DNA from 4 places in the Exiguobacterium sp. S22-S28 genome. Region 2 is predicted to be linked to each of the others. Evidence: predicted binding sites of a transcription regulator. Region 2 holds the regulator's gene; each other region holds the start of a gene.

What was found. The regulator LexA, encoded in region 2, represses DNA repair genes until DNA is damaged. The targets are predictions, from matches to a motif close to CGAACATATGTTCG.
Positions count from the first base shown of each region.
Region 1: a site for LexA is predicted at 2,817-2,830, ahead of ACHA8N_RS04025 (NUMOD4 domain-containing protein). Genes of this name have one in related genera too.
Region 3: a site for LexA is predicted at 1,753-1,766, ahead of ACHA8N_RS00765 (YolD-like family protein). Genes of this name have one in related genera too.
Region 4: a site for LexA is predicted at 2,369-2,382, ahead of ACHA8N_RS03370 (Y-family DNA polymerase). Genes of this name have one in related genera too.

Region 1 is NZ_JBHFFC010000014.1:154,840-159,349, forward strand. Features, by position in the region: gene ACHA8N_RS04010 (GGDEF domain-containing protein) at 1-87, opposite strand, end outside; gene ACHA8N_RS04015 (hypothetical protein) at 224-409, shown strand; gene ACHA8N_RS04020 (methyl-accepting chemotaxis protein) at 528-2,183, shown strand; gene ACHA8N_RS04025 (NUMOD4 domain-containing protein) at 2,228-2,752, opposite strand; gene ACHA8N_RS04030 (DEAD/DEAH box helicase family protein) at 2,889-3,473, shown strand; gene ACHA8N_RS04035 (hypothetical protein) at 3,470-3,766, shown strand; gene ACHA8N_RS04040 (hypothetical protein) at 4,004-4,330, opposite strand; gene ACHA8N_RS04045 (DNA alkylation repair protein) at 4,327-4,510, opposite strand, start outside.
Region 2 is NZ_JBHFFC010000026.1:204,207-208,716, reverse strand. Features, by position in the region: gene glpK (glycerol kinase GlpK) at 1-812, opposite strand, end outside; gene ACHA8N_RS07720 (MIP/aquaporin family protein) at 852-1,556, opposite strand; gene ACHA8N_RS07715 (metal-binding protein) at 1,743-2,213, opposite strand; gene lexA (transcriptional repressor LexA) at 2,244-2,858, opposite strand; gene yneA (cell division suppressor protein YneA) at 3,068-3,355, shown strand; gene ACHA8N_RS07700 (YneB family resolvase-like protein) at 3,401-4,057, shown strand; gene ACHA8N_RS07695 (DUF896 domain-containing protein) at 4,167-4,403, shown strand.
Region 3 is NZ_JBHFFC010000004.1:12,410-16,919, reverse strand. Features, by position in the region: gene ACHA8N_RS00785 (lysozyme family protein) at 1-171, shown strand, start outside; gene ACHA8N_RS00780 (hypothetical protein) at 171-680, shown strand; gene ACHA8N_RS00775 (hypothetical protein) at 749-946, shown strand; gene ACHA8N_RS00770 (Fic/DOC family protein) at 961-1,632, shown strand; gene ACHA8N_RS00765 (YolD-like family protein) at 1,787-2,131, shown strand; gene ACHA8N_RS00760 (hypothetical protein) at 2,173-2,601, opposite strand; gene ACHA8N_RS00755 (recombinase family protein) at 2,887-3,444, shown strand; gene ACHA8N_RS00750 (ParA family protein) at 3,454-4,254, shown strand; gene ACHA8N_RS00745 (hypothetical protein) at 4,267-4,510, shown strand, end outside.
Region 4 is NZ_JBHFFC010000014.1:19,634-24,143, reverse strand. Features, by position in the region: gene ACHA8N_RS03380 (ZIP family metal transporter) at 1-527, opposite strand, end outside; gene ACHA8N_RS03375 (YolD-like family protein) at 597-926, opposite strand; gene ACHA8N_RS03370 (Y-family DNA polymerase) at 910-2,235, opposite strand; gene ACHA8N_RS03365 (pentapeptide repeat-containing protein) at 2,441-3,091, shown strand; gene ACHA8N_RS03360 (MBL fold metallo-hydrolase) at 3,147-3,902, opposite strand; gene ACHA8N_RS03355 (arsinothricin resistance N-acetyltransferase ArsN1 family A) at 3,972-4,481, opposite strand.

The DNA of each region.
Region 1 (4,510 bases), on a different contig from region 2:
AAATAGGAGTGAGGTGATCAACAGACAGAAATTTAGCAGGAACTGATTAAACAGGATCAACATAAGACCGGAACACTCCTTTTCCATGACGATTTTTAGCTCTTTACTTATGTTCTCTATCGGTTGAATGCGTCCCTCTTTCAAGTCCCAAAATGTTTCCAATTCTTCAAGAAGGGAAACAACACCTTAGACGTTCTCATCATTTTTAAGGGGGAGTATTATAATGGATATGAAAGAAGAAAAACGTAAAAGTAAGATGCCATTTTTTGTTGTTCTCGTCATCATCATTTTTGTTGCCGTCGCCGCAGCACTGATTATTTATGTCACCTCCGAACCAAAAGAAGAAACCCAACAGTTGTTACAGATGACGACCAGTTTCGTCTCGACTTACCTGCCGCATGCCAGCTGACAGCGGACATCCTCGGATGTCCTTTTTTTGTGGACCAAACCTTTACAAGAACACCACGTTTTCTTCATACAATCTGCCCCTTCACTTCCCGATAGGAAGCATGGAGGAGATGAAACTGATGAAGCAACCTACAGAGAAAAAAAGACTGCTTGCCCAACAATTAAACAACTGGCTAATCCCAATCGTCGCAATGGGGCTCTTATTGATCAGCGCTTTAAGCGTCGAAGAATTATACCGGACCTCGACGAAGTCCGTCAGTGAACGGCTCGAACGCGAGATGACGATGCTTGATGCCAATATCCGCTCGATTTACTTAGCCTATCCGGAAGATGAACAGGAAAGGACACGCGCCATTAAACGTTTGAAGAATCAACAACTCGCCGATATGGCACGCGACGATTATGATGCAGCGATCCAGTCGTTAGCGACTAAAAACACAGCCCTTCAACCGTTGAAGTTGACGGCGCAACAGAAAAAAGACGTGACACAACAATTAAAACAAGCACGCGTGACGACATTTACAAGCAACGACCGGTTTATTCTCGCGATGTCGATTCCCGAAGTGAATGATGTCCTGTTTTTATCGGTCGATCAGGAACGGTTGGTCGCGCCTGCCAAGGCACTAGCGATGAAGTTAGGCATCCTCGGGATTGTTGTCCTCTGTTTTGTCAGTCTGCTGATCCGGGCCCGTATCAAAAAACAACTGGCTCCGCTGTCCGTCTTGTCCTTGAAGATTGAAGAGGCCTATGCACGACGCACCTATCAGCCGATCAGCATCAAGACGACGACGTTTGAATTACAGCAATTGACGCACCAATACAACCAACTGATGCAACAAGTCGGCAGTTTGACACAAGAAATCGCGATTGCGAGTGAACGGCTGGAGGCGACCCAACCCGGTTTTTCGTCCCAACTCGCCTCGATTGATGAATCCGTCCTCGCCGTCCATCAAGTGGCGACGTCATTGACAGAGCAGTCGACGCAGATGGAACAGATCATCACGGAATCGGGGCAACTGTTGACGACCTCGATCGAGGCGCTCGCGACGATGGACGAATCGATCCAGACGAGCCACCAACGCGTCAGCTCCTTTAATGAGGAAGCGACGACGAGTCATCGGATTCTCGAATCGTTGCAACAGGATACGACGCTGTTGCGGACCCTGTCCGTCAATGCGTCACATTCGCTGGAAGAAGCGACCGGACGCAATCAACAAATGCACGAATCGATCCGCTACATCCAACAAGTGGCGGAGGCGACACGCCGCTTATCGCTGAATGCGTTGATCGAAGCGACACGGGCGGGTGAAGAAGGTCGTGGTTTCGTCATCGTCGCAAAAGAAGTCGAGTCACTCGCCCTCGACATCAAACGGAGCATCGATCACATCAATCAGGCGAACCGGGACCTGACGGCCAGCATCGGACAAATCGAACAAGATGTCGTCCAGATGACGACCCAAATCGAGACGACACACGAACAACTTACACTGAGCACCCGACGGATTGCTTCCGTCCTCGATCATGCGGAACAGATTGAAGCCGCGCTCGTCCAGGTCGAGACGGACCGCACACTCGTGTATTCTTTACAACCGCGGATTCGGGAACATTTTCAACTGATTGAAACGATTCTGTTTGAACTGACCCACTACAGTCAATCCCTTGAAGCAAACATGCAGGCCAACAGTGCCCGCCAACAGGAATTGAAACAGCATGGTCACATCATCGGCGAACAAATCGAGTCCCTCAACCGGACGATTGTCGGTCCGTCGCATTAAAGACAAACAGACCCTGTGCCTCAAGCACAGGGTCTGTTTATTGCTTAACTAATATACTGTGCTTCTTTTTTATCGATAATGTTGCGAATCCGGTTCTCCGTCACCTGATACGTCAACGCCAACCGGCGAATCGAAAGCCCGGTTTGATACCGACGCCGAATGTCCCGAATCTGCCGAGGTGATAATTCAACATGTTGCGTCAATAACAGGTCGAACTCGTCGAGGAGCGATGCGTACGCTTGAGTCGTCGACGGTTTGACGGTCAGATTATCAATCTGATCGTTTACGCGATCACCGTCCGCCCGGATAATCCGGTCGTGCGTGGCCTCGGGATCGAGAAACGCCTTAGCGACAAGCTCGGCGATATAAAACCGTTCCCCGCGTCCTTGTTTATACAACGTCACTTTCCGGTAGCCTTCTTGATTGATCCGTGGGCGCAACACGACACCTTGCCGTCGTTGTTTAACACCACGACTCGTCTCGATGATCCGGTCGAGCGACCGGACGTTCCCTGATGTTGAGACTTGATACATGCCTGCATAGCCCTGTACTGCCTTCCAATGTTCCATATAATCAATGACCTCCATTCGGTCCTAAAACGACAACATTTCTTACTGTCATTATACCATTTAACGAACAAACGTTCTAATGTGAACACTCCGTTTTTCTATGCTAGTATTAACAAAAAAAGGAAGAGGTGTCAGGATGAAGTTTGTTATGTTACTTGGTCCGCAAGCGGTCGGCAAAATGACGATCGGTCAGGAACTCGAACAAAAAACGGGCATGAAATTATTCCATAACCATCAGACGATCGACTTGTTACATCCGTATTTTGATTTCACGAAACCGGCGCATCATAAGCTGAAGGACTTGATCCGGCGGGAAATGTTCAAGGAAATGGCGGTCAGTGATCTCGAAGGGGTGATCTTTACGTTTTTGTGCTTGTTTGGCGTCGAAGACGGCGGCATCGAATTCATCGAAGAGACCGTTCAACTGTTTGAAGAAGCCGGCGCCGAAGTCTTCATCATTGAACTGGAAGCTGAACTGTCCACCCGTCTGACCCGGAACCAGACCGAGAACCGTTTACTCCATAAGTTCACGAAACGGGACATCGCTGCGTCGGAAGCCAACTTGCTTGAAACCGCCGAACAGTACCGGACGCATTCACTCCCGGGAGAACTGCCGTATCCCAACTATCTCCGCCTCGATACCGAGGGGCGTTCGGCCGGCAAAAGTGCCGAAACGATTTGCCGACACTTTAACTGGTCAACGAAGCTGGTTGAACAATGAACCAATCCAAACAAACGTATTTTCCAGTGTTCTTGACGCTCGGTTTGCTGCTGTTTAATATGTTGACGTCCTATTTACTGAGCGGACGGTTTTTCCCGAATCTCAGCCTGTGGGTGCCGATTGGTCTCAACATCTTGGTCGGACTCGGGTATATCGTTTCGCTAGTGCTTGGTCTCCGGTCGACAAATAACTACGTTAAATGGTTCAGTATTTTCGCGAACATTGCTTTTTTACTGTCGTTATCGGTCATCACTTTTTTGTTGTTGCTCGCAAACGGCATTTCAGAACCGTAATCCCAACACGAAAAACCGTCTCTTCAGAAGCACGTTTTCTGAGGAGACGGTTTTATTTTTTCCTAGTCAAAAGAATCGTCGACTCTACTCGACTTCTACAGGAAAAGGAAGCGTGCTTCCGTCAGGAACAGGCGAGACCCGGTCGTCAGGGGACGACCGAGGCTTGCGTTCCGCCTGAGAAAAGCGAGCGGAGGAAAGATGCTTCTTGGCTCACTTTGTTTCATGATTTTCCCCACTTCAATGCATCAAGTCACGCCGAAAGACCGGTCCGTCCCCATGAAACCCATTTCGGAGCCAAACCGCTGCTTCTCCGTCCTGTCCGATCACGAACGGCAATAACAACGTCCGGGCCAGATATGCGACGATGACGGTCAACGCTTCTTCGATATAGCCCGCCCGGTCGGTCGGATCAATTGCGTCATAGCTGAGTTGCCGACCGCTGAACTGAATCGTTGCAATCTGTTGTTTGTCCCGTGTCTGCAGTGTCCAGACACAACCGTCCGTCATATCGGTTGCGGTAATAAACAAGCGGGACGTCGTAAAATCCGGATGGCGACCGTTCATTCTGTTTCCTCCTCTACGTCAAAAGCTGCCGTCGCGTATGCTTCACCGTTAATCAAAATCGTCAGCTGGTGCGTACCCGGATAATGGACCCGCGTCGTCAAGTTCCGGAACGACTGTCGTTTCGTAAACGTCTCCCGTCCAATCACTTGCCGTTCACTGATCCGAAAGACCTTTTGACTC
Region 2 (4,510 bases):
ATGAAGCAACCTGTACCGTATGTGTTTTTTCCTTCACCTGGTTCGAAACATGTTTGACCGAAGAGGGCAGCTTGTTGGTCACCGGCAATACCAGCGATGGGGACTTCAAAGCCGAAGAAGTGGTACGGAACCGTATTGTCATACACTTCGCTCGATTGACGTACTTCCGGCAACATCGATTTTGGAACTGTCAGGATTTCAAGCAACTCGTCATCCCATTTTTGCTCGTAAATGTTATACATCAGCGTTCGTGATGCGTTGGTATAGTCCGTGATATGCGTTTTGCCGCCGGACAGTTTCCAGACGAGCCACGTATCGATTGTACCGAAGAGAAGTTCTCCGTTTTCTGCTTGTTCACGTGCGCCTTCGACGTTATCGAGAATCCATTTGACTTTTGTTCCCGAGAAGTACGCATCGATCAATAAACCTGTTTTATCGCGGAATTTCTGATTGAGCCCTTGTGCATTCAACTCATCACAGATACCGGATGTTTGACGGGATTGCCAGACGAGCGCGTGATAGACCGGCTTACCTGTTTCTTTGTTCCAAACGACCGTCGTTTCACGCTGGTTCGTAATTCCGATACTAGCGATTTCACTTGGTTTAATATCAGCCGTTCCGAGGGCGTCAGCCATGACAGCGAGGATCGAACCCCAGATTTCATTGGCATCATGCTCTACCCAGCCTGGTTGCGGGAAGTATTGTTTGAACTCCCGTTGTGCCGAGTTGACGATTTGACCATCGTGATCAAAGATGATGGCACGTGAGCTGGTCGTTCCTTGGTCGAGTGCTAAGATATACTTGTTTTCCATTGTAAAATCCCCCTTGAGATATAGGTGTCAACGCTAGAATCAGTTTTGTAACAGTTGATAAAGGAGAACGGCAACTCCGCCGCCGACGATTGGACCAACAATCGGAATCCACGAGTAGCTCCAATCAGATGATCCTTTGTTTGGAATCGGTAAAATGGCATGGGCAATCCGCGGTCCAAGGTCACGGGCCGGGTTGATGGCATACCCTGTTGTACCACCAAGTGAGAGACCGATGACAACGACGAGTAGACCGACGATCAATGGTTTAAGACCGTCACCAAACGTCGTCAGACCAAATGACAGAATTCCGAATACCAAGACGAATGTACCGATGATTTCCGAAATCAAGTTTGAAGGTGTGTGACGAATCGCAGGTCCCGTTGCAAACACGCCTAATTTTGCTGCTTGATCATCAGTCGCTTCAAAATGTTTCATATAATGAAGCCAAACAAGTACGGCACCGATGAATGCCCCGATCAATTGACCGGCGATGTAGACAGGTACATCAGCCCACGGTAAATCGGAATTCATGGCAAGCGCCAATGTCAATGCAGGATTTAGGTGTGCGCCACTGGCTGCTGCGATGTAGGCTGCAGTCATGACGGCGAGACCCCAAGCAAATGTGATGACGATCCAGCCGCTGTTCTCAGATTTCGTCTTTTTCAAGACAACCCCTGCAACGACTCCATCCCCGAGCAAAATCAGAATCATGGTTCCAATCAGCTCACTAGTAAAATTACTCATGCAAAAACCCTCCCTTTGGATTGAAGCAGATATTGGCCTTTCCATTTAAACCTACATCTAATTGATAACGTTTTCAATACAAATAATTCAAATCTTCAAATTAAATTTTCCTTAATTTATGTTTAAAAAAATGAAAGCTGGATATTAAAAAACCCTTTGTTCATTTTTACGATGAACGAAGGGTTTTCAGCGACGCTTTTTTCGCTTCTTTTTTGTTCGAAAGAAGCTGCTGGAATGATCGAGAACGATATGGATCGTACTGGCAACCATGATGCCGATGACAAAGGCAGGCATCGCTGCAAACCATGAATCGACCGTACTGGATTCAATAATTTTCGTGTAGAGTGCTAAAAATAAAAGCGGGATTACAAAAGCAGCACTATACAACAGTCGGATGATATCACCGATAATCAGCCCGTGCGACCAGATGGAACGGTGCGGCATGATTTTGACATAGGGCATCCACAGGACGCGTAACGGTCCGTGCCGATAATAAGGTTCAGACTTCAAGTCGAGGTCTGGTGAAAGCCAGAGCGTGCCGACGGCAATACCGACGGCAGTAGGAAGCCAATCCGTTTGCTGCGTTGCGACCGAATACGCAACATAGCCGGCTAAAGCAACGGTATTGACTGTATCATGTACATTTCCGGAAGGCATAAAAAAAGACCAGCAGAGCTGGTCCCTCGCTTAGTGAATCGTCCGATACACGCCGATGACCTTGCCAAGAATCGAGACATTATCGAAATACATCGGGTCCATCGAATCATTTTCGGGTTGAAGACGTACTCGTTGATCTTCTAAGAAGAACCGTTTTACCGTCGCTTCGCTATCTTCGGTCATAGCAACGACAATTTCACCATTCTCTGCTGTATTTTGCTGACGAACGATGACTCGGTCACCATCTAGAATACCTGCATTGATCATCGATTCTCCGTCAATCGTTAACATGAAGACATTTTCATTCCCGACGTAGTGTGCCGGGAGAGGGAAGTGCTCTTCGATATTTTCGATGGCAGTGATTGGAAAACCAGCAGTGACTTTCCCCATAACAGGGATATGCACGATGGCTTCGTGATTTTCGTCAGGTTTATCAAGCAATATCTCAATCGCACGTGGCTTTGTCGGGTCACGGCGAATCAGTCCGCGTTTTTCTAGACGATCCAAATGACCGTGTACCGTTGAGCTTGAAGCAAGACCAACAGCTTCACCGATTTCACGAACTGAAGGTGGATACCCTTTCAGTTTCACTTGAGCAACGATGTAGTCAAGGATTTCTTGTTGTCGTTTCGACATTTTCCGCATATGAATTGCCACCTCTTTTCGGAATGGTTTTTTGAAGGTTATAGGAATACATGTTTCTAAATTCACTATAACATAGAACAAATGAGCGTACAAACAATTGTTCGACATTTTATGTTGACCGAACACTGGTTCTTGGTTTAAGATGAGTTATGCGAACAATTGTTCCGAGAACATCTATTCTAAATCATTTTTAATTGGAGGGATTTATCATGATGCATACGATTCGTACCCATGCCTTTTCCATTGTTTTTTATACGCTTAGCCTTGCTTTCATTCTTTTCCTCTTAACACCCCGGCCGGATGAAAAGGTCGATCAACTCCTGACCGCTTCTGTTACGGTCGATCAAAATGCGACAGTTGAACAAGTCGCTGAAGTCTACAATGACGGTTCGATGACTGATCAAGAATATGTCGAATGGTTGATTGAGAACAATGAACTGAAGACGACTCATGTCATTTCGAAAAACAAAATCGTTGTACCAATCGCGCAACAATGACAAAATGTAAAAGTTGTCATTGAACGAACAGGGGTGTGAAGTAGTATGAGAGTCGTAATCTACTGTCGCGTCTCGACGGAAAAAGAAGCACAGGATAGCTCGCTTGAGCGGCAAAGATCAGAACTGTCGGGACTCGCTGCAACAAAAGGATTTGAAGTCGTGGATATCATCACGGAAAAAGAAAGTGGTTACGATGTCGATCGGGAGGGCATGTTGTCCGTCCTCGATTACGTCACCCGCCAGGCAGTGGATGCCGTCCTCGTGACGGATGATACCCGCATCGGGCGTGGAAATGCCAAAATCGCGATTTTACACACGTTCCAAAAGCATCAGGTCCAACTGATGACGATGGAATCAGACGGCGAATATAAATTGGCTGATGCCGAGGCGATGGTCCTTGAAATCGTCTCGCTCGTCGAGGAATACCAGCGGAAATTGCATAATGCAAAAATTGCCCGCGGTATGCGACGGGCAGTTGAAAATGGTTTCCGTCCCGAACAGAACCTTAACCGGCAAGGTGAGAATGCCGGACGCAGCCGGAAAGAAGTCCCGATTGAAGAAATCGTCCGATTACGTGACTTGGGTCTGACATTTGCTGATATCGCCGTTACCTTAAGAGGGATGGGGCATGACATTTCAAAGGCGACCGTCAACCGTCGTTATCTCGAATATAAGGAAGTCGTCAATACGTATGAACAATGAAGCAGGTGGGTGTGCGAGAAGCGCGCCACACTTGCTTTTTCTGTTCGTGTCTTTTAAAGTAAGGTTACTATTGAAAGCTCGATGTCGAGTCAACAGAAAGAGGGATATTATGTTATCACAAGAACAACTGGACCGGATTAATGAATTAGCCAATAAATCAAAAGTCGAGCCGTTGACGGATGCGGAAACAGCGGAACAAAAAGAATTAAGAACAGCGTATTTAGAAGCATTCCGCGGTTCATTCAAAAATCAGATGATGGGAATCAAAATCGTCGATGAAGAAGGAACCGACGTTACACCGGAAAAATTAAAGCAAGCGCAGGAAGAAGAGCGCAACAAACAATAACCGAAAAAGCTATGTCACTCAATGGACGAGTGGGATAGCTTTTTTTGATAAAAAGTTCGTAATGTGTATCACAAAAGTGTTAAGAAAACGGCAATAGAGAGCGCATT
Region 3 (4,510 bases), on a different contig from region 2:
GAAGAAGGAATGAGTGTCAAGCAAGGTCAAAAGATCGGAATGGTAGGAAATACACCTGGTGTTCCATGGTCCACTTTCCCACATTTACACTTTGAAGTGCACTCTCCAGCTTGGACTGTCGATAAAAAGAATGCAATTAATCCAGAACTAGTAGTAAAGGGGCTGTTTTGATGGGGTACAAACGTTTTATTTTGATTTTAATCGGTACGTTTATTGTGACGACTACCTTAATCATTACAGCTGCAGTAAAAATTGGTGACATAAGACATGAAAAACAAGAGGTTGAGACTGCTAATAATGAGTCTCAAGAGCCCCTCTCTACATTTTTACATGAACTTCCTGAAGTGAATGTAAAGAGTAGGGCTGAAGAGTTCGGAAAATCGGTCGTAGATGGATATTCTTTATTTAGCTACTTCTCACCTGAAGCCTTTGGAGTAAAGGGAGCACCTGAAATAATTGAAGGTCCAAATGGAGAGAGCCCAGAAGAGATGGATCAATTAATTATGGATAAGGTGAAACCATATGGCTTCGTGAAGGAGTATAAGATAAAACAAATAAAGGAGGTTGAGAGTAATACTGAAGTTTTATTTGAATTCACTACGGCTAAAGAAAAAAAATATGAGGTAAAGCTTTTATATAACGATAAAGGTTTAATAATCACTAAAATAGTCACGGATTAAGCAATAAACAATCGTGTTTTATAGTTATTTATGATATAATTAAACTATAAAACAAGGAGGAGATATACATGAAAAAACTCCAAAATGCCGATAAAATGCTTGAACTATTACCAGGTTTTTTAGCTTCTTCTGCAGCAGAAGGATTGCCAATCGAAGAAGATTTAGTAAAGAAAATCAAAGAGATGTTGTCACTAGGATTAGATCCTACTGAAGAAATTGATGCTTACTATGATGAAAAATTAAAAGAAATATCTTCTAACACGTAAGGGGAGGGAACACATTGAGCGCAGATCCTTATTCTCAAGATGGTGTATTGAAGAATAAATTTGGCGAAAAAGATCCTAGAAAGTTGGAGATTTTAGAGAAGAGGTCTACGATTCGTGGATGGATTAAACTACAAAGCGAATTGATAGCTACTCCGAATTTAAAGCTAGATGCTTCTTTGATAAAAAAGATTCATAAAAACTTATTTGATGATGTATATGATTGGGCCGGTGAGTATAGAACGGTGAACATCGTTAAAGGAAAAACGATGTTTGCTAATGCTCTGTATGTACCAGCTGCACTTGAAGATTTAGTTACAAAGCTAAATAGGGATATCACCTCGAAATCTATTACGTCCAATAACATAGGTGAAAAATTAGCTTATTATTATGGTGAACTTAATATGATCCATCCGTTCCGAGAAGGGAACGGACGTACACAGAGAATATTTATTGAAAAAGTAGCAGATAAGCTGGGTTACTCTCTCCAGTTGGAAAAGATAGACTCTAAGAAATTACTTGAAGTAACGATTGAGTCAGTAAATGGAACTGGAAGACCTCTAAAGAAAGTCTTTGAAGAGGTGATTGTAACCAAACACTTTAAGAGCCAATCTGAGCAACCACATATAAATAGTAAAAGTATCATTTCAACAAATGTAACCAAAAACAATTATGATTTAGAAAGATGAATAAAAAATAGAGTTAAAGACAAAAGGCTAAGTCGAAACTTCTTTTGAAGTAAATGACTTAGCCTTTTTATTGTGAATAATCAAAGGGGTGTTTTTAGTCAATTAAAAAAGGTTATTATAAGAACATATATTCTTATTTTAAGGAGGGCGTAAAATGTACAAAGATCGAGGTAACTTAAAGTGGATACCATTTCTCATGCCGGAACATAAAGCATTGTTATATGAGTACTATAAAGAAAAGCAAAAGATCTCGATGCCAGAGATGGATGAGCAAATGATGTTTGTTTATGAGGAAGTAATCAACGAAGCATTATTTAATGGTAATCAAATAAAAATAATGTATTATGACAATATTTCTGGTGATATTAAATTTTGTAAAGGATACGTACAAAAGATAGATTACCTTGAACGATGTGTGAAATTACTTGGAAAACAAACTAATACAGGAAAAGTCACTTTTGAAAGGATTGTTGGGATAGAGTTGTTGGAGGATTTCTAAAAATAGGTGAAAAAAACCTCCTATACCAGGAGGTTTTTTTGTCATGCCTTAAATTGGTTCAAATCGAGCTTTCCTGAGACGACTCCTACAACTTGGTCTGTGAATAGAACAAATTGTTCACAGTTGATAACAATATTTTGAGCTGTCAAAACTTGAGCATCCCTTAAGGTAATAATTTGCAGGTCACTGTTGCTATCAGATTGATTGTCTTTACTTGCATGATGTTTATAGAGGCTAGATGCGATTAAAACTGAAGATACAGGTGACTTCTCTTCCAAAAGTGTCACTACACCTTTTTGCAATCCATCAATATCGTCGTATTCTATAGGATCAATTATTTCTTCTCTTCCTACGACAATTCCATTTGATGTGAAATATGTTAAGTAATCTGAATCCGGAACCTTATTCACTTTGGCCATAGAAGTTGTTGCATCATTTAAAAAGCTAATATACATAGATTTAGCAGACATTTAATTTCCTCCATATCGTTTACTGTATTGATTAACCAAATTATACACTAAAGTCCTTTAAGACTTTAAATAATATCCAGTTGTTTTTTTCTTTATATAAAACGGTCGTTTAATATAAAAAACTTATACGCCAATAAATTTAGTATAATAAGCAGGAAAGTCTTATATTTTCTCGTATATTAATCAATGTCTATTTATTAAGTTAATTTAGCGTTTTATATAAAAAAACCCCTCGTAACGAGATCGTTGTTTGCTCGAGCAAACAAAAAAACAGGAGGTGTCTAGATGGCGAACATTGGATATGTTAGAGTATCGACCATTGAACAAAATTTAGAGTTGCAACTTGACGCAGTTAAGGCGGCCGGCTGTGAAAAGATTTTTGAAGAAAAGAAGAGCTCAGTAAAAGAACGTCCAGAGTTTGAAGCTTGTTTAAATTATTTACGTCCTGGAGATACGTTGGTTGTTTGGAAGTTAGATCGTTTAGGTCGTCAAACCAAAAAGTTACTCGAGTTATCAGAGTGGTTAGAGGAAAACGGTGTGGGACTGAAAATACTTACTTTAGGCGTTGATACAAATACACCAGCTGGTAAGCTGTATTTCACGATTATGGCAGGTCTTGCAGAAATGGAGAGGGAATTAACAATTGAGCGAACTAAAGCAGGATTAGCTGCAGCAAGAAGTAGAGGGAGAGTCGGTGGTAGAAAGCCGATTGATCAATCAGTCATTGATAAGGCTAACATGATGTTTGAAGCTGGAATGACTGTAAAGGACATTTGTAATGTCTTGCCACTGAAACCACCTACGTTCTATAAGTACCGCCAAAAAAAAGCTGAGGAAGTATGAGGTGTAATGATGCCTGGAGAAGTAATTGCAGTCATAAGTAATAAGGGTGGGGTATTGAAAACCTCCATGACGACAAACCTTGCTGGTCAACTCTCTTTAATTGATAAAAAAGTCTTAATCGTGGATATGGACATACAATCAGATGTGGCCGTAACGTTTGGCCAAAACCCGGATTTATTAGAAGAAGATGTGGAGTTTTCTTTATATGATGCACTCATTAAAGGTGCAGATCCTAAAAAGGCGTTAGTCAGTGTTGATAAGAATATCGATCTCCTGGTTACGAATGATGATATGCTCTCATTTGAATTTGATGTATTGTTAGATGCAAGACAATTTCCTACACAAAAGCGATTTTCCTTACTCAAAGAAGTGATTGAAAAAATTAAGATGGATTATGATTATGTATTAATCGATACACCAACAAGTTTCGGTTTAATACAAGGAAACATTCTAGTTGCGTGCCAGGATATGATTATTCCATTCCAACCTGAAAAATATGCTATGCGATCACTACAGAAAACCTTGAAGATAGTAAATGATTTTAAGAGTCAAATGAATCCTGAGTTGCGTGTGCGAGCGATCGTCCCTACACTGGTTAATCAAAGAACACTCTTACATAGAGGGATTATGGAACTTTTACAAGATTATGCAATGAACTCGAAGATAAAGGTGACCAGAACGTTTATACCGACAACCATTGAATTTGCTTCAAGTGTTGGTTTTGATCAGCGACCTCTGTCATTAGCGGCTCCTACTTCTAAAGGTGCTAGAATCTATAATGAATTATTAAAAGAATTAAAGCTTGGATAAGGAGACTATGAAATGAGTAATAAAGATAGAAAGCTAATGGGTTTTGATGAAGTTGCCAAGGATCCATTTGATAATACTAGCAATAACAATAGCGAAAATGTGAACAATAGCACACTTAAAGAAATCCTGAGTGCTAAAAGGAGTAATACAGTATATACGGGTTTTTATATAGAAGAAGATTTATCGAAAATTTTAAATAGTCTTCAGCAAAGAGGGCAACGTGGAGTAAAGTCTGCAACTGTGAATTTAGCTTTAA
Region 4 (4,510 bases), on a different contig from region 2:
AAGGCCGCCCCTTCCGGCATGTTTTGAATCCCGATCCCAAGCGCGAGTGTCAATGCGCCGGCGACTGTCGCCCCGTCCATGTTGAGCGCGGCTGCACCAAAGGCAACACCAATCGCTAAACCTTCCGGGATGTTGTGTAAAGTAATCGCGAGAAACAATAAGGTCGTCTTTTTTAAACCGGTCGACGGACCTTCGGCTGTTTCAAGCGGAGCAGACAGATGAAGATGGGGGGTGACGAAGTCAAGCAGCCGGACGAAGAAGCCACCCGCCAGAAAGCCGAGCGCCGCCGGTAACCAGGCAATCCCGCCATCTTTTTCCGTAAACTCGATCGCCGGGGCGAGCAGGGACCAAAAGGAAGCGGCAATCATGACGCCGGCGGCAAAACCAAGCATCATGTTCATGACGCGTTTTTCAATGGTCGTAAAAACAAATACAAGTGCTGCACCAAGTGCAGTCAGTCCCCAAGTCATCATACCGGCAAGTAACGCCTGCAGGACGACGGGGAGTCCGATGAACCAATCCATCATCTACATCATTCCTTCTTTCAATCACGATTCGTAAAATAAGTGCGCGAGGTACGATGCCTCCTGTCTCTTCTACCCGTTTTCAATCCGAACAATTCCCGCAAACGGAATTTGAATCCGTGAAGCTCCACGCAGAACGACATACGCGTGTTCACGATGAATGTGTTCGATGAAACCGGATGTCGTGACGTAACCTCTTTCACTATAATACGTGATTTCCAACTCGTTTCCTTCTATTAACGCTTCTTCAAGCAGGAACTGCCATGGATACTGCAATTGTTCATCGATGACCGGAAAATCAATCCGATGTTTTTCGAGATAATACGCTTTGAGCAGTTGAACGTGTTCCGGCATCAGAAACGGAATCCATTTGAGATTTCCGCGGTCACGGTAACGTGTCATGCAGGTCACCTCCCGGGTGACCGCCGACGAACCGGAGCCGGCGTTTGGCGACACTCGTATCAAGGAAGGACACGGCGAGACGGATCGTTCCTTTGCCATACCGCAGATTGACACGATCCATCGCTTTTAACAACCGTTTTCTGCGCCAGACTTTTCGGTTGTCTTCAAACAGCGACAGTTGCAGTGTCCCCTGATCGGCTGTGAGCTGACCAAGTGCAACCGACAAAAAACGAATCGGCTCGCCTTCCATCCAGTTCGGTTCGAACAGTTGGAGCAGATGACGCAACAGAAGCCGTTCATCAGCGGTCGGATAGGGGAGACGGAGTTGTTTGGAAAAACCGGATCGCAAGACATGCCGGGAATAGCGGACACCCAGGTGAACCGTCCAACCGACTTGATTGGAGAAGCGGACCCGGGCCGCGACGTCACCCGCCAGTTCAGCCAGAACCAAACGGATCTGTTCATACTGGTAGTAGTCACGCATCAATGTCACACCATGTCCGATTGTTCGCTGCACAGCAGGTTCGGTCTGAAACAATGCCGTCGGATCGATCGTCGTCGGTGAACTGTCAATGCCCCATGCGTGATGCCACAGTTCGGCTCCGAGCACACCAAACCGTTCATGAAGGTCTTCGACACGGGAGGCCGCCAAATCGCCGATCGTTTCGATGCCGAGTGCCAGCAAGTGCTGTTCCATCTTTTGACCGACGCCCCACATCTTTCGAATCGGAAAGTCGTGTAACAGCCGGGAGACATCTGCGTAGCCGCACCGTGCGATACCTTCGCGTTTTCCGAGTAAATCGAGGACCAGTTTCGCGACGACATTGTTTGGACCGATGCCGATGCGGACCGGAATGCCGGTTTGCTCCCAAATGGCGCTTTGAATGGCCTTGGCGGTTTCATCGTCTGTCCCGAAAAGACGTTCCGTTCCGGTCATGTCGATAAAGTTTTCATCGATGGAATAGATGCGGATGGCATCGGGCGGAGCGAATTGATGCAACACATCAAGCACTTCGATTGATGTTTTCATATAGGCCAGCATTTGCGGCTCGACGAGCAGGATCTGCTTCCGCTCCCGGATCGGCAATTGTTCGATCTGATAAAGGCGGCTGGCCGTCTTGATTCCAAGTTTTTTTAAAGCCGGACTGGCTGCTAAGACGACGGATCCGGAACGTTTTAAGTCAGAGACGACAGCCAGTTTCGTTGTAAGTGGAGGTAAGTTCCGATACCGGCATTCACAACTGGCATAAAATGAGACACTGTCGATGCAGAAAATGCGTCGATCCGGAAAGGGGCTTTCAGGATACACAGCAAACACTCCTCTTTCATTAAAAGAACGTTTGTTCTTATTTTTAATTTGACTATATCATGGTCTCAATGGGTCTCAAATCAAAAATCCAAAAAAGAGTTAATGCGGTAGAGAAGAAAACGGGACAAATAGACGACCGCTTGTTCGCCAATCTTTGATACACTGGTGAAGGCAGAACTAGTGTAAAAGGAAGAAGGGGACTTGAATGAAAAAGCAACAGCTGATTCAGTTACCGGAGTTACCGAGTCGTTTGACGCCGGAAAGATTTGCGGACGTCGAAATCGATGACCCGTACCTGTACCAAACGATTTATGAAAAAGAGACGTTGCCGATCGAGTTGACGGACCGGTTGGATGCCAACCAAGTCTGCTTTCGGAATGTTTCGTTCGCGGGTCTCGTCTTTGAACGGGCGACGTTTGAAAACGTTCGGTTTGAACAGTGTGATTTGACGGGGTGTCAATTTCAGGACAGCCGTTTCCATCGTGTCGTCTTTGAGGATTGTCGTTTGACCGGCGTCCAATTTGAAACGAACACGATTGACCATGTGACAATCAAAGGATGTCAGGCAAATTATGCGCAAATCATCCGCACGGCATTACGTCATGTCGCGATTGAACAGACGGCGATGCGGGAGAGTCATTTTTTCGAGATGAAACCGATCGACTTACGGTTCGATGAGGTCGATTTGACGGAGAGTCAATGGGTGGAGACCGCGTTGCAGGGACTTGATCTGCGGCACGCCGATCTGTCCGGTCTGACAATCGACCCGCGGTTTCTGCCGGGGGCGATCGTCACGGAAAGTCAGGCGATTACGTTCGCACGATTACTGGGACTCGTCATTCCAAGCCACGACTAAAAAAACGAAGTCCATTTTCCGGGATCAGACCGGAATGGTGGACTTCGTTTTTATTTTAGAAAGAAATCGTTTCGCCGTCATCCGGAATGAGGAAATGAGCGGACAGATGATGGGCAGCCAGGAAATCAGCAATCATGTCACGGCGCAGCAAACAATGATTGACGGATTCGAGGTGCGAGACGATGATCGTCGCCTCAGCGGCGGCTTGATGAACAGCGAGTAAATCGCGCTGGGACATCGTAATCGGCTCACCGGTCAGGAATTGAGCGGCACCGCTGTTGACGACGATGATGTCAGGCGCATACTGTTCAATGGCGGTTTCGACCTCATTACACCAAATCGCATCGCCGGTGATGTAGAGTGTCGGCTCGTCGGGGTGCGTCAAGACGATGCCGGAGACCGTTCCCATCCGTTGACCGATTTCACCGACCCCGTGTTGCCCTGATGTGTGAGAGACACGGATGTCGCCAAGCGTCAATCCATTCTCAAACGATGAGACGTTCGTGAATCCGGCTTCGCGGATTGTCGTTGCGTCCGCTTCATTTTGGGCGTAAAGCGGAATTTGTTTTGGCAAAAGCTCCTTCGCCGCTTCATCAAAGTGGTCGGCATGAAGATGCGTCACGAAAATCGCATCGGGATCAAGTAACGTTGAAATGTCGACCGGTAAGTCGACGAGCGGATTCGGAACGGCATTTGGCGTTTGACCAAACGGCGGTAAGGTTCCTTTTTCGCCGAGAAACGGATCGATTAAAAATACTTGGTTGGCATAGGTGACGACGAGTGTGGCGTTACGGATTTGTTGAATGTCCATGGGCAGTCTTCCTTTCCTGTCTGGGAATGCTTCACTGTTCGTTCATTTCCCATTCGGAAGCCGGACTAATCATATCTGATCGTCAATCGTCTTCGGAAGCAGCTTTTCCATCGCCAGAACATCGACATAGTATCCGTTGAGCATGCCTTGCTGTTTAAACGTCCCGACAATCCGGAATCCGGACCGGATATAGAGTTTTTGGCCCAACTTATTAAACGGAAAGGTAAACAGGATCAATTTATGGAACCCCTGCGTGATCGCGTGTTCCTCGATGATCCGTAAGAGCTGTCGTCCGATGCCTTGACCGCGGTGGGTTCTTGTGATGTAGACAGACAGTTCACCGACGGATTGATAGACCGGACGCGGATTGTAGGGATCAAGCGAGATGAAGCCAAGAATCGTCGTCCCTTCATACGCGACGAAGCCGGCGTAACGTGTCGTCCGTTCCTGATACCAGTCTTTCATGAAGGACAGGTCCTTGGTATCCGTTTCAAGCGTCGCAATCCGGTCTTCGATTCCTTCGTTATAGATGGCGAGGATATGCGGTAAGTCAGCTTCCTGGACGGGTCGAATCATCATGAACGTGTCCTCCTGTTCGAGAGTCTTTT